Regions from separate parts of the Serratia sp. Ae19-1 genome, predicted to be linked through region 1. Evidence: predicted binding sites of a transcription regulator. Region 1 holds the regulator's gene; each other region holds the start of a gene.
The links. Region 1 encodes PhoB, which activates phosphate uptake and scavenging genes when phosphate is short. Its sites were predicted from a motif close to CTGTCATAAAACTGNCNNAT; they were not measured.
Positions count from the first base shown of each region.

Region 2: opgB (phosphatidylglycerol--membrane-oligosaccharide glycerophosphotransferase) is a predicted target of PhoB. The motif match lies at 2,728-2,747, and genes of this name have one in related genera.
Region 3: pstS (phosphate ABC transporter substrate-binding protein PstS) is a predicted target of PhoB. The motif match lies at 1,689-1,708, and genes of this name have one in related genera.

Region 1 covers NZ_JBCHWD010000001.1:122,599-126,758, forward strand. The annotation lists gene sbcC (exonuclease subunit SbcC) at 1-529, opposite strand, end outside; gene sbcD (exonuclease subunit SbcD) at 526-1,758, opposite strand; gene phoB (phosphate response regulator transcription factor PhoB) at 1,974-2,663, shown strand; gene phoR (phosphate regulon sensor histidine kinase PhoR) at 2,688-4,004, shown strand; gene AAIE04_RS00670 (PstS family phosphate ABC transporter substrate-binding protein) at 4,019-4,160, shown strand, end outside.
Region 2 covers NZ_JBCHWD010000003.1:348,652-352,811, reverse strand. The annotation lists gene AAIE04_RS11860 (AMP nucleosidase) at 1-141, opposite strand, end outside; gene opgB (phosphatidylglycerol--membrane-oligosaccharide glycerophosphotransferase) at 279-2,582, opposite strand; gene AAIE04_RS11850 (transporter substrate-binding domain-containing protein) at 2,867-3,607, shown strand; gene AAIE04_RS11845 (ABC transporter substrate-binding protein) at 3,608-4,160, opposite strand, start outside.
Region 3 covers NZ_JBCHWD010000002.1:580,845-585,004, reverse strand. The annotation lists gene glmS (glutamine--fructose-6-phosphate transaminase (isomerizing)) at 1-1,447, shown strand, start outside; gene pstS (phosphate ABC transporter substrate-binding protein PstS) at 1,784-2,824, shown strand; gene pstC (phosphate ABC transporter permease PstC) at 2,915-3,871, shown strand; gene pstA (phosphate ABC transporter permease PstA) at 3,873-4,160, shown strand, end outside.

The DNA.
Region 1 (4,160 bases):
CGGTCAGTTCTTCCAACAGCTCGGCGCGATCGTTGGCGTCGGCGTTGAGGAAGGCGGCGAACTGCCCCTGAGACAGCATCATCGACTTGGTGAAGCGGCCGAAGTCCAGCCCGGTGATGGCGGCGGTGATCTCCAGCTTGTCGCGCACTTTGTCCGCCAGGATCTTGCCGTCTTCGCGGCGCGCCAGTTCGACTTTCGGCGCCTGCAGGTTGCCGTCCGGCGCGTTTTTGGCGCGGCGCTGACTCCAGAAGGCGCGATAGCCGACGCCCTTGACCTCGAACTCGACTTCCGCCAACGATTCGGCGGTATGGCGGGTCATCAGTTCATTCTGGCTTGGCGTGACGTTGAGGCGCGGCGTCTGGTGGTATAGCGCCAGGCAGATGGCGTCCAGCAGGGTGGTTTTGCCCGCGCCGGTCGGGCCGGTAATGGCGAACAGACCGTTGCTGGCGAACGGCTCGGCGGTGAAGTCAATCTTCCATTCGCCCTGCAGCGAGTTGAGGTTTTTTAAGCGCAGGCTGAGGATTTTCATGGGTTGTTCTCCTCGGCGTTGTGCTGCACCGCATCGACCACCTGGCGGAACATTTGGCGCATCCGCTGTTGGCGCGTTTCGGGCAGCTCAGTCTCCTGCGCCAGGCGCCGCTCGAACACTTCATTGACGCTCAGTTCGTTGAGCGTTTCCTTATCCTGCTGTGCGATCGCCTGGCGGCGCTGTTCTTTGCTGCGCCGCAGCAGCACCACTTCCACCGGTAGCTCGTCTGCCAGCAGCTGAATGCGGCGCTGGATGTCGCTGAGGTAGTCCTGCGTCGCCACTTCGATATCCAGCCACACCGGCAGCTCACCGTCATAATCGGCAAACTGCCGCAGCTGCCGTTCGATCTCGGCCAGATCGCCTTTGATCAGCTGCATGGGCTGAAACTGCGGGATCGTTAACGCTTCCACCTGCTGCAAAGCGCCGTCGGCGAAATCGACCATAAAGACGCTTTTGGCTTTGCCCAGTTCATCGAAGCTGAGCGGGATCGGCGAGCCGCTATAGCGAATGTGCTCCGATTTGGCGACGTTCTGCGCGCGGTGGATGTGGCCCAACGCGATATAGTCGGCGGGAGGAAAGGCCTGCGCCGGAAAGGCGTCGAGGGTGCCGATATAGATGTCGCGCACCGAGTCGGAGGTGGTGACGCCGACGGTGGTCAGGTGGCCGGTGGCGACGATCGGCAGCGGCAGGCCCAATTGGTCGCGGTGCTCGCAGGCCGCCTGATACAGCGTTTGGTAATGTTCGGCGATGGCTTCCTGTAACGCCTGCTGTTTCTGCGCGCCGGATTCGCCGGCGCGGCTGGTGAGCAGATCGCGTGGCCGCAAGAACGGGATGGCGCACAGCACCGCGCCCGGCTGGCCGTCGCGCCGGTTCAGCACCAGGATCTGCTGTTCGGGGGCGCTTTGCGCGCTCGCGATCACCGTGGTGTTCAGGCAGGAGAGCAGTTCACGCGATTCGTTCAGCGTCGCCACCGAATCGTGGTTGCCGCCCAGCACCACCAGTTGGCAGCCGGTGCGCTGCAGTTCCACCACGAAGCGGTTGTACAGTTCGCGGGCGTAGCTGGGCGGCGAGCCGGTATCGAATAGATCCCCGGCGACGATCAGCGCATCCACCTGCTGCTGCTCTACCTGTTTGATCAGCCAGTTCAGAAAAGCCTGGTGCTCGGCGGCGCGGCTTTTGGTGAAAAAGTACTGGCCAAGGTGCCAGTCAGAGGTGTGGATCAGGCGCATGACACTCCCGGGTGCAAAGGTAATGGCGATGATTATAAAGGCCGCGGCGCCGGCTGTCCCGGCGCAATGGCGAGGGCAGCGGAATGATTTTTCTTTACTATGGGAAATAATCGCTATGCTTACTGCCTATAACAGCCGCTTTTTTTCATAAAAGTGTCACAAAACTGACGCATAATGGCGCCCGCAAAGTCGCTAACACATTGGCAGGATTGACGATGGCAAGACGCATACTGGTGGTGGAAGACGAAGCGCCGATCCGTGAGATGGTGTGCTTTGTGTTGGAACAGAATGGTTACCAACCGTTGGAAGCCGAGGATTATGACAGCGCCGTGACGCGCCTGTCTGAGCCGTTCCCTGATTTGGTGTTGCTCGATTGGATGCTGCCCGGCGGTTCCGGCATTCAGTTTATCAAGCATATGAAGCGCGAAGCGCTGACCCGCGATATCCCGGTGATGATGTTGACCGCGCGCGGCGAAGAGGAAGACCGGGTGCGCGGCCTGGAAGTGGGGGCGGATGATTACATCACCAAGCCGTTCTCGCCCAAGGAGCTGGTGGCACGCATCAAAGCGGTCATGCGCCGTATTTCACCGATGGCGGTGGAAGAAGTGATTGAAATGCAAGGACTGAGCCTGGATCCGTCCTCCCACCGCGTGATGGCGAACGATCAGGCGCTGGACATGGGGCCGACCGAGTTCAAGCTGCTGCACTTCTTTATGACCCACCCGGAGCGGGTTTATAGCCGCGAGCAGTTGCTTAATCACGTCTGGGGCACTAACGTTTATGTGGAAGACCGTACCGTTGACGTGCATATCCGTCGGCTCCGCAAGGCGTTAGAAACCAGTGGGCATGATAAAATGGTTCAAACCGTTCGGGGCACCGGCTACCGGTTCTCAACGCGCTACTGATCGCGCCGCGCTGGAGAATATGCCGTGTTAGAACGTCTGTCGTGGAAGAGGCTGGCTCTGGAGCTGGCTCTTTTTTGTCTGCCCGCCTTACTGCTGGGGCTGATTTTCGGTTATCTGCCCTGGTTCCTGCTGGCCTCAGCGCTGGCTGCGCTGGTGTGGAATTTCTACAACCAGCTCAAACTCTCCCATTGGCTGTGGATCGACCGCAGCATGACGCCGCCGCCCGGCCGCTGGAGCTGGGAGCCGTTGTTCTATGGCCTGTATCAGATGCAGCAGCGCAACCGCCGCCGCCGCCGCGAGCTGGCGCTGCTGATCAAGCGCTTTCGCAGCGGGGCCGAATCGCTGCCTGACGCGGTGGTGATGACCACCGTCGAAGGCAATATCTTCTGGTGCAACGGCCTGGCGCAGCATCTGCTCGGCTTCCGCTGGCCGGAAGACAACGGCCAGCACATCCTCAACCTGCTGCGTTATCCGGAGTTCAGCCACTATTTGCAACAGCAGGAGTTTTCGCGCCCGCTGACGCTGCAGTTGAACAACGAACATTACGTCGAATTCCGCGTGATGCCCTATTCCGAAGGGCAACTGCTGATGGTGGCGCGCGACGTCACCCAGATGCGCCAGCTGGAAGGGGCGCGGCGCAACTTCTTCGCCAACGTCAGCCATGAGCTGCGCACGCCGTTGACGGTGCTGCAGGGCTACCTGGAAATGATGGGCGACGAAGAGCAGGACGGCTCGCTGCGTAGCAAGGCGCTGAGCACCATGCAAGAGCAGACCCGCCGGATGGACGGGCTGGTCAAACAGCTGCTGACGCTGTCGCGCATCGAGGCGGCGCCCAATGTCGACATGAACGAACGGGTGGATATCCCGCTGATGCTGCGGGTGTTGCAGCGCGAGGCGCAATCGCTGAGCGGCGGCAATCACGAGATCGCTTTCCGGGTGAACGAACAGCTCAAAGTGTTCGGCAATGAAGACCAGTTGCGCAGCGCGGTGTCTAACCTGGTGTACAACGCGGTCAACCACACGCCGAAGGGCACCCATATCGAAGTCAGCTGGCAGCAGACGGCACATGGTGCGCAGTTCCAGGTCAGCGACAACGGGCCGGGCATCGCCGCCGAGCACCTTCCGCGCCTGACCGAGCGTTTTTATCGCGTCGACAAGGCCCGTTCGCGCCAGACCGGCGGCAGTGGGCTGGGGCTGGCGATCGTCAAACACGCGCTCAGCCATCACGACGCGCGGCTGGAGATCCTCAGCGAACCGGGGATCGGCACCCGCTTTATCTTTACCTTACCCAACCGGTTGATTGTTCCGGCCGCTTTATCAGAGAATGCGGTGAAAAATTAACGCGAGACACCGGTATGACCCGAATTACCCGAGGGCTGTTGCTTTGCCTGGCGCTGCTGGCCGGACGTGGCGCACTGGCGCAGCCCGACGGCATGCTGGCGGGCAATCTGTCCAGCGTCGGCTCCGACACCCTGGCGAACCTGATGGCGCTGTGGG
Region 2 (4,160 bases), on a different contig from region 1:
CTGCGGATCCGGCAGCGTGCCGTGGCTGATAAAGTCGCTGACCGCCTGACGCAGCGCGTCTACCGCGGCGTCATACAGGGCTTCCAGTTGATCGAGTGCCTGATCGGCGCTGAGGCCGCTGCGAGGTGGGGCATAGCTCATACTTTCTCCTTGGATGTCCCGGCTCTGTGGCGGGGCTGCGGCGTTTCACCGTCACAGGTTAGCCGAAGAAAGGCGTAAAAGCTTGGTCGAAATGACGGGCGCGGCAAAGAAAATACCGCGCCCGCGGCGCAGGGGGATCAGGAAGCGGGGTCGGCCGTTTCGACCTTCAGCGACACCAAGCCGATGCCCAGCTTCTTCGGCGTGAAGCCGCCGCTGGCGCTCTCTTTCGGCTCGGTCGGCGCCGGCGGCGTAATGCTGATGTTTTGCGCGCCGCGCGGGTTATCGAAGCGCAGGGTGACGGTGCTGTCCTGTTCGCCGAGCGACACGAAATGCTCTTCGTCGCCGACGCGCACCGAAATCGGTTCGCCGACGTTGTTGCCGTAGGCGCGGGCGCGCAGCACCAGATCGAAGGTTTTAGGCAGCGGATCGACGTAATCGATGTTCACCGCCGGCGCCAGATTGGCGTCGGACCAGCGGCCCCATTCCTCGACGGCGGAGACGCCGGTGATGGACTTCACCTGTTCCGGCATGCCGGGCAGCATGAACTCGATGGCGTCCGCCCGGTATTTCACCGCCGCGTCGTCCACCTGCAGGCGGGCGACGGCGTTTTGGTAGTCGGCGACGCTGTCCGCCGTCGGGGCACCAAAGTTTACCTTGCCGCGAAAGCGCTCGCCGCTCGCCTGCGCGATCTGCGGCGGCGAGGCCAGGGTACCTGAGGCCACGCAGATGTCGGTGCTCAGCGCCAACTGCGGCGCCCAGACCCGGCCGATCTCGTAGCATTTATCGACCCAGACGAATTTCTCCCCCGCCCCCAGCCCGGCCAGCTGCTTGCGCAGCGGGGTGGAGAGATAGACGTTGAACATCGGTTCGATGCGGTTATCGCCCACCCGCAGGATGAACGGCACCTTATAGGTGACGCCGGAGAAGCTGAAGCTGCGCTGGCGTGTATCCACGCTGTAGTCGCTGATGCGGTTCGGCAGGCCCCACTGGTTGATCACCGCCGGTTTCCAGCCGTTGATCTTCTCTTCGATGTTCAGGAACACCGTAGACAGCGACGGCGCCGACAGGCTGCTGCGGCCGAGGCCGATATAGTTGTCGCCGCCCATCACGTCCAGCACCGTGGCGCCGTTATCCAGTGTGCTGCGCTTTTCGTGGCGCTGCTCCGCCTGCGGCCGGGTGCCGTCGATGATGAAGAACAGGTTGCGGCGCTTCTGCTTGGTCAGAATGTCGTAGGCGGTGTTGTTCATCGCCAGGTGGTCGGAAGACACCACGATCACGGTATTGCTGAAGTACGGCGAGCGTTTGATCTTGTCGATCAGCGCGGCGATGTGCTGCTGACTGCAGGCCACCGCGCTCAGCGAGCGGTTGTCCTTATTCTGCCAGGCGTAACTTTGCTTGCTGCAGCCGGCGGAGATAAAACCGTCCGGGTGATGGGTGTCGACGGTCAGGGTAAACAGCGAGAACGGTTGGCGCTGTTCGGACAGTTCGACAAACTTGCCGTACACCACGTCCAGCACGGTGTCGTCGTACCAGCCCCAGTCGTTTTTATAGCTTGGATCGGCGACCCGATCGCGCAGCTCTTTGAAGCCGTAAACGTGATCGAAGCCGTGGGATTTCAGGAAGGTGTCTTTACCGGCGAACGCCAGCTCGGCGCCCTGGTAGAAATAGTTGCTGTAGCCGGCGGCCTTCAGCACGTCGCCCAGGCAGACGTTCTCCGGGTAGAAGGTGGAGACCGCGCTGGAGGCGTTACCGTCGAAGGGCGCGAACAGCGGAATGCCGCACTGCGAGGCGACCATGCCGGCGATGGTGTAACCGGTACCCGGCAGCTGCTGGGTGTTGCTGAAGTCGATGCTGTCGGCGCGCAGGGCATTCAGTTCGTCGGCCAAACCGGGAAACAGCTCGGTGTCGAAGTAGGTGCGCTCCAGGCTCTCGGCATAGATATACACCAGGTTCGGCCGCTTGCCCTGCACGGTCTTTTTCGGCGCCTTGTAGTAGGTGGTGAAATCGGCGGTATCGCCGACGATCTGGCTCTTGACCAACAGCGAAATGTCCTGAAACGCCGGGGTGGTGCCGACCGAAAACAGCGCCAGCAGCACGGCGACGACGCTGTAGGCCACGCTGCTGCCTTTAGCCTTGCGGCGCAGCAGGCTGCGGGCCAGCACGGCGAAAATTCCCCCCAGCGCCGCCAGCAGGCCGATAAACGGCAGCACGTATTTGCTGACGCCGGCGCCCTTGAGGCTACTGGTGACGGTGTAGATCACCGCATCGGTGATGCCGTCGCCGGTAAAGTAGTTGCTGGCGATCAGGATGACGTTCAGCACCAGATAGCTGCCGAGCAGCGTCAGCAAAATGGCGAACCACCAGCGGTTGGCGGCGGCCCGGGTGCGATAAATCAAAATCGACGCCAAAAAGAGAACAAACGAAACGACTGCTAAAACCATCCGCCAAACCCTGTCTGATTGGAAAAAACGTTGCTGCCCTGGTCTGCGCCGCCGGCCGTGCCGCGGCGCGAAAAGTGAAGGGTATAGCCTATTGCCGGCGGCGGAACAACGCGCGATCTCCCGCTACGGCCGACGAGCGGCGGCTATTGTACATTTTTATGACGATAGTGTGACGTTAATCACGCCAGCGGCGGCCACGGCGGCGAAAGCTTGCTGGTCGGAGGTTTCGCTCTACGCTTAATGAGCGCCACGACGGCGCGCCCATCAGCCATTCAGGAGGAAGTATGCAGACGATTTCCGCAGCGGTACTCGAGGATTTGGCCCCGCAAGGCGTGTTGCGCGCGGCGATCAACTACGGCAATCCGGTGCTGGCGCAGGCGGGGGCCGGCGGCAAACCGCAGGGGGCTTCGGTGGAGCTGGCCAGCGCGCTGGCTCAGGAACTGGGCGTGACGCTCGAGCTGGTGACCTATGACGCGGCGGGCAAGGTGTTCGCCGATCTGGACAGCGGCGCCTGGAACCTGGCGTTTATGGCCATCGAGCCGGTGCGCGCGGCGCAGATTGCGTTCAGCGAACCCTACGTGATCATCGAGGGGACTTACCTGGTGGCGAACGACGCGCCTTACTTTGAGGTGGCGCAGCTCGACAGGCCGGAAGTGCGCATTGCGGTCGGCCAGGGGGCGGCGTATGACCTGTTTTTATCGCGCACGCTGCAGCAGGCGCAACTGGTGCGGGCGGCAACCTCTGCCGAGGCGATCGCGCTGTTTTTCGAACGGGGGCTGGAGGCGGCGGCCGGCGTGCGTCAGCCGCTGCTGGCCGCCGCGGCCGCCCATCCGGGCTACCGGGTGCTGGAGGGGCATTTCACCGCCATCCGTCAGGCAATGGCGGTGCCGCGGCAAAAAACGCAGGGCGCCGCCTATGTGAACGGCTTTATTGAACGCTGCAAGGCCAACGGGCTGGTGAAGGCGGCATTGCAGCGCAGCGGCCAGGGTGAGGTGACGGTGGCGCCGCCGGCCGCCTCGGCGTGATCAGTCCAGTTCCACCGCGTACTGTTCTACCGGGGTGATTTTCTTGATCAGCTTGTTGTCGAACAGGAACTGCTCGTAAGCCTGGTAGCGGGCGCGATCCAGCTTGGCCGGATCGCGCGCGAACAGCGGCAGGCTGGCTTGCCAGGCCTGCTTGTTCAGCTCGGTATTCAGCTCCGGGTGCGCCTTGGCAAACGCCAGCCAGGTGTCCTGCGGGTGCGCGTGCAGGTAGTCGCTGCCTTGCTTCAGCGCGGCGAGGAATTTGCGAATTTTCGGCTCGTTCACCGCATCGCGGTTGGCGACGATGATCAGCTCGTCGTAGGCCGGCACGCCGTAATCTTCGACGTTGAACACCACCGGTTCTTTACCCTGCAGCTTGAGCTCCAGCGCTTCGATGTTGCGGTAGCCGCCGATCACCGCATCGACCTGGCCCGCCAGCAGGGCGCTGGTCAGCTGGAAGTTGACGTTGATGAGCTTGATATCCTGCGGTTTGAGATGCTCGTGTTCAACCATGGTGGCCAGCGTCGCCTGTTCGATGCCGCTGACCGAGTAACCC
Region 3 (4,160 bases), on a different contig from region 1:
CGCCCATCTGGTGCACTGGGAACAGCTGCAGGGCGGTACGCTGCTGGAAGTGGTTCAGCGTGTGATCCCGCAGCTGCGCGGTGCCTACGGCACCGTGGTGATGGACAGCCGCGATCCGAGCGTGCTGGTCGCTGCGCGCTCCGGCAGCCCGCTGGTTATCGGCCGCGGCGTCGGGGAGAACTTCATCGCTTCCGATCAGCTGGCGCTGCTGCCGGTGACTCGCCGCTTCATCTTCCTGGAAGAGGGCGACGTGGTGGAAGTAACTCGCCGCACCGTCAACATCTTCGACAAGCAGGGCAACGCCATCGAGCGCCCTGAGATCGAATCCCAGGTGCAGTATGACGCCGGCGACAAAGGCGCTTACCGCCACTACATGCAAAAAGAGATCTACGAACAGCCGCTGGCGCTGAAAAACACCCTGGAAGGGCGCTTCAGCCATGGCCAAATCAACCTGAGCGAGCTGGGCCCACACGCCGACGAGTTGCTGGCCAAGGTGCAGCACGTGCAGATCATCGCCTGCGGGACGTCTTACCACTCCGGCATGGTGGCGCGTTACTGGTTCGAAGCGCTGGCCGGCGTGCCGTGCGACGTCGAGATCGCGTCCGAATTCCGTTACCGCAAATCGGCAGTGCGTCCGGGCAGCCTGATCATCACCCTGTCGCAGTCCGGCGAAACCGCTGACACCCTGGCGGCGCTGCGTCTGTCCAAAGAGCTGGGCTATCTCGGTTCGCTGGCCGTTTGTAACGTTGCCGGCTCTTCGCTGGTGCGCGAATCCGATCTGGCGCTGATGACCAAAGCCGGTACGGAAATTGGCGTCGCCTCAACCAAAGCCTTCACCACTCAGCTTACCGTGCTGTTGATGCTGGTGGCGCGCCTGGGCCGCCTGAAAGGCATGGCGGAAAGCGTGGAGCAAGAGATCGTGCACGGCTTGCAGGCGCTGCCGGCGCGTATCGAGCAAATGCTGTCGATGGATAAACAGATCGAAGCGCTGGCGGAAGGTTTCTCCGACAAGCACCATGCGCTGTTCCTCGGCCGCGGCGATCAGTATCCGATCGCCATGGAAGGGGCGCTGAAGCTGAAAGAGATCTCCTATATTCATGCTGAAGCTTATGCGGCGGGCGAGTTGAAACACGGCCCACTGGCGCTGATCGATGCCGATATGCCGGTGATCGTCGTGGCGCCGAACAACGAACTGCTGGAAAAGCTGAAGTCCAACATTGAAGAAGTGCGCGCGCGCGGCGGTCAGCTGTACGTGTTCGCCGATCAGGACGCCGGTTTCGTCAGCAGCGAAGGCATGACCATCATTCCTCTGCCGCACGTCGAGGAAATCGTGGCGCCTATCTTCTACACCGTGCCGTTGCAGCTGCTGTCTTACCACGTGGCGCTGATCAAAGGCACCGACGTTGACCAGCCGCGCAACCTGGCGAAGTCTGTCACCGTAGAGTAATCTGCCGCAGGTAAACTGCAAAAGCCGGCCTTCGCGCCGGCTTTTTTCATGAGCAGCGTAAAAGATGACGGCGAGGTTGATTCGGCGATAAAGGTTGTCATATTCAAGCGGATAGGTCGTGCCAAAACGGTTTTTTTATTGTTTGGCAATTGCGCTGTTTTTAATCTAACGAATTGATTTGTAAGTAAACAAACACCATTCAGACAGACTGTAATATAACTGTCATATTGCGTACATTTTTCTGTCACCAAACTGTCCTATTTTCCCTCCTGCAGCAATACTTACTCTGATTAAAACGACTCGAAGTCGATTTTAAATATCCCATTAGGAGGGATTATGAAACTGATGCGTACCACCGTCGCCAGTATTGTGGCAGCGACCTTCTCCCTGACCGCCGTGTCCGCGTTCGCTGCTGCCAGCCTGACCGGTGCAGGTGCGACATTCCCCGCTCCGGTTTACGCCAAGTGGGCAGATTCTTATCAGAAAGAAACCGGCAATAAAGTTAACTATCAGGGCATCGGCTCCTCTGGCGGCGTGAAGCAAATCGTGGCCAACACCGTTGACTTTGGCGCCTCCGACGCCCCGCTGTCTGACGACAAGCTGGCGGCCGATGGCCTGTTCCAGTTCCCGACCGTGATCGGCGGCGTGGTGCTGGCCGTGAATATCCCGGGCATCAAATCCGGCGAACTGACTCTGGACGGTAAAACCCTGGGTGATATCTACCTGGGCAACGTCAAAAAATGGAACGATCCGGCTATCACCAAGCTGAACCCTGGCGTGAAACTGCCTGACCAGAACATCGCCGTGGTGCGCCGCGCCGACGGTTCCGGCACCTCGTTCGTGTTCACCAGCTACCTGTCCAAGGCCAACGCGCAGTGGAAAGAGAAGATTGGCGCCGGTTCTACCGTTAACTGGCCGACCGGTCTGGGCGGCAAAGGCAACGACGGCATCGCCGCCTTCGTTCAGCGTCTGCCTGGCTCTATCGGCTATGTAGAATACGCGTACGCCAAGCAGAACAACCTGGCTTACACCAAGCTGATTTCCGCCGACGGCAAGCCGGTCAGCCCGACCGAAGAGAGCTTCAGCAACGCCGCCAAAGGCGCGGATTGGAGCAAAACCTTCGCTCAGGATCTGACCGATCAGAAAGGCGACAACGTGTGGCCAATCACCTCCACCACCTTCATTCTGGTGCACAAAGAGCAGAAAAATCCTGCTCAGGGTGCCGAAGTGCTGAAGTTCTTCGACTGGGCCTACAAAACCGGCGGCAAACAGGCTAACGAGCTGGATTACGCCACTCTGCCGAAAGAAGTGGTTGAGCAGGTGCGTGCAGCCTGGAAAACCAACGTAAAAGACAGTTCAGGTAAAGCGCTGTACTAACAACGCAGGGGCGCGGGTTCGCCGCGCCCCACAAGTTCTTCAGGCTCCAATCCCGGTTGGGGCTGCCAGGGTTCAAACAGAGAGTAATCTATGGCTGAGTACAAGCCGACCATCAAAGCACCGGGCAAAAACGGTGACATCATTTTCAGCGCGCTGGTGAGACTGGCTGCGCTGATTACCCTATTGTTGCTGGGCGGCATCATCGTTTCGCTGATCTTCGCCTCCTGGCCAAGCATGCAGAAATTCGGCTTCGCTTTCCTGTGGACCAAAGAGTGGGATGCGCCGGCGGAGCAGTTCGGCGCGCTGGTGCCGATCTACGGCACCGTGGTCACCTCGCTTATCGCGCTGATCATCGCCGTGCCGGTCAGTTTCGGCATCGCGCTGTTCCTGACCGAACTGGCGCCGAACTGGTTGAAGCGGCCGCTGGGCATCGCCATTGAGCTGTTGGCGGCCATTCCGAGCATCGTCTACGGCATGTGGGGCCTGTTCGTGTTCGCCCCGCTGTTCGCCGAATATTTCCAGACGCCGGTGGGCGAAGTGCTGTCGGGCATTCCGATCGTCGGCGAGCTGTTCTCCGGCCCGGCCTTCGGCATCGGCATCCTGGCCGCCGGGGTGATCCTGGCTATCATGATCATTCCTTACATCGCCGCGGTGATGCGCGACGTGTTCGAACAGACCCCGGTAATGATGAAAGAGTCGGCCTACGGCATCGGCTGCACCACCTGGGAAGTCATCTGGCGCATCGTGCTGCCGTTCACCAAAAACGGCGTTATCGGCGGCGTGATGCTGGGCCTGGGCCGCGCGCTGGGGGAAACCATGGCGGTGACCTTTATCATCGGCAACACCTACCAGCTCGACAGCGCTTCGCTGTATATGCCGGGCAACAGCATCACCTCGGCGCTGGCCAACGAATTCGCCGAAGCCGAGTCCGGCGTGCACACCGCCGCGTTGATGGAGCTGGGCCTGATTCTGTTTGTTATCACCTTTATCGTGCTGGCGCTGTCGAAACTGATGATCATGCGTCTGGCCAAGAATGAGGGGCGTTAACATGGCGACGATGGATATGCAAAACGCAGTCGTGCTGGCGGAAAGCCGCCGCAAAATGCAGGCCTGGCGCCGGCAGAAAAACCGCCTCGCGCTGTTCTTGTCGATGGCGACCATGGCGTTCGGGTTGTTCTGGCTGATCTGGATCCTGATTGCCACCGTCACCAAAGGCTTCGACGGCATGTCGCTGGCGCTGTTCACCGAGATGACCCCGCCACCGAACACCGCGGGCGGCGGCCTGGCCAACGCCATCGCCGGCAGCGGCCTGCTGATCCTGTGGGCGACCATCTTC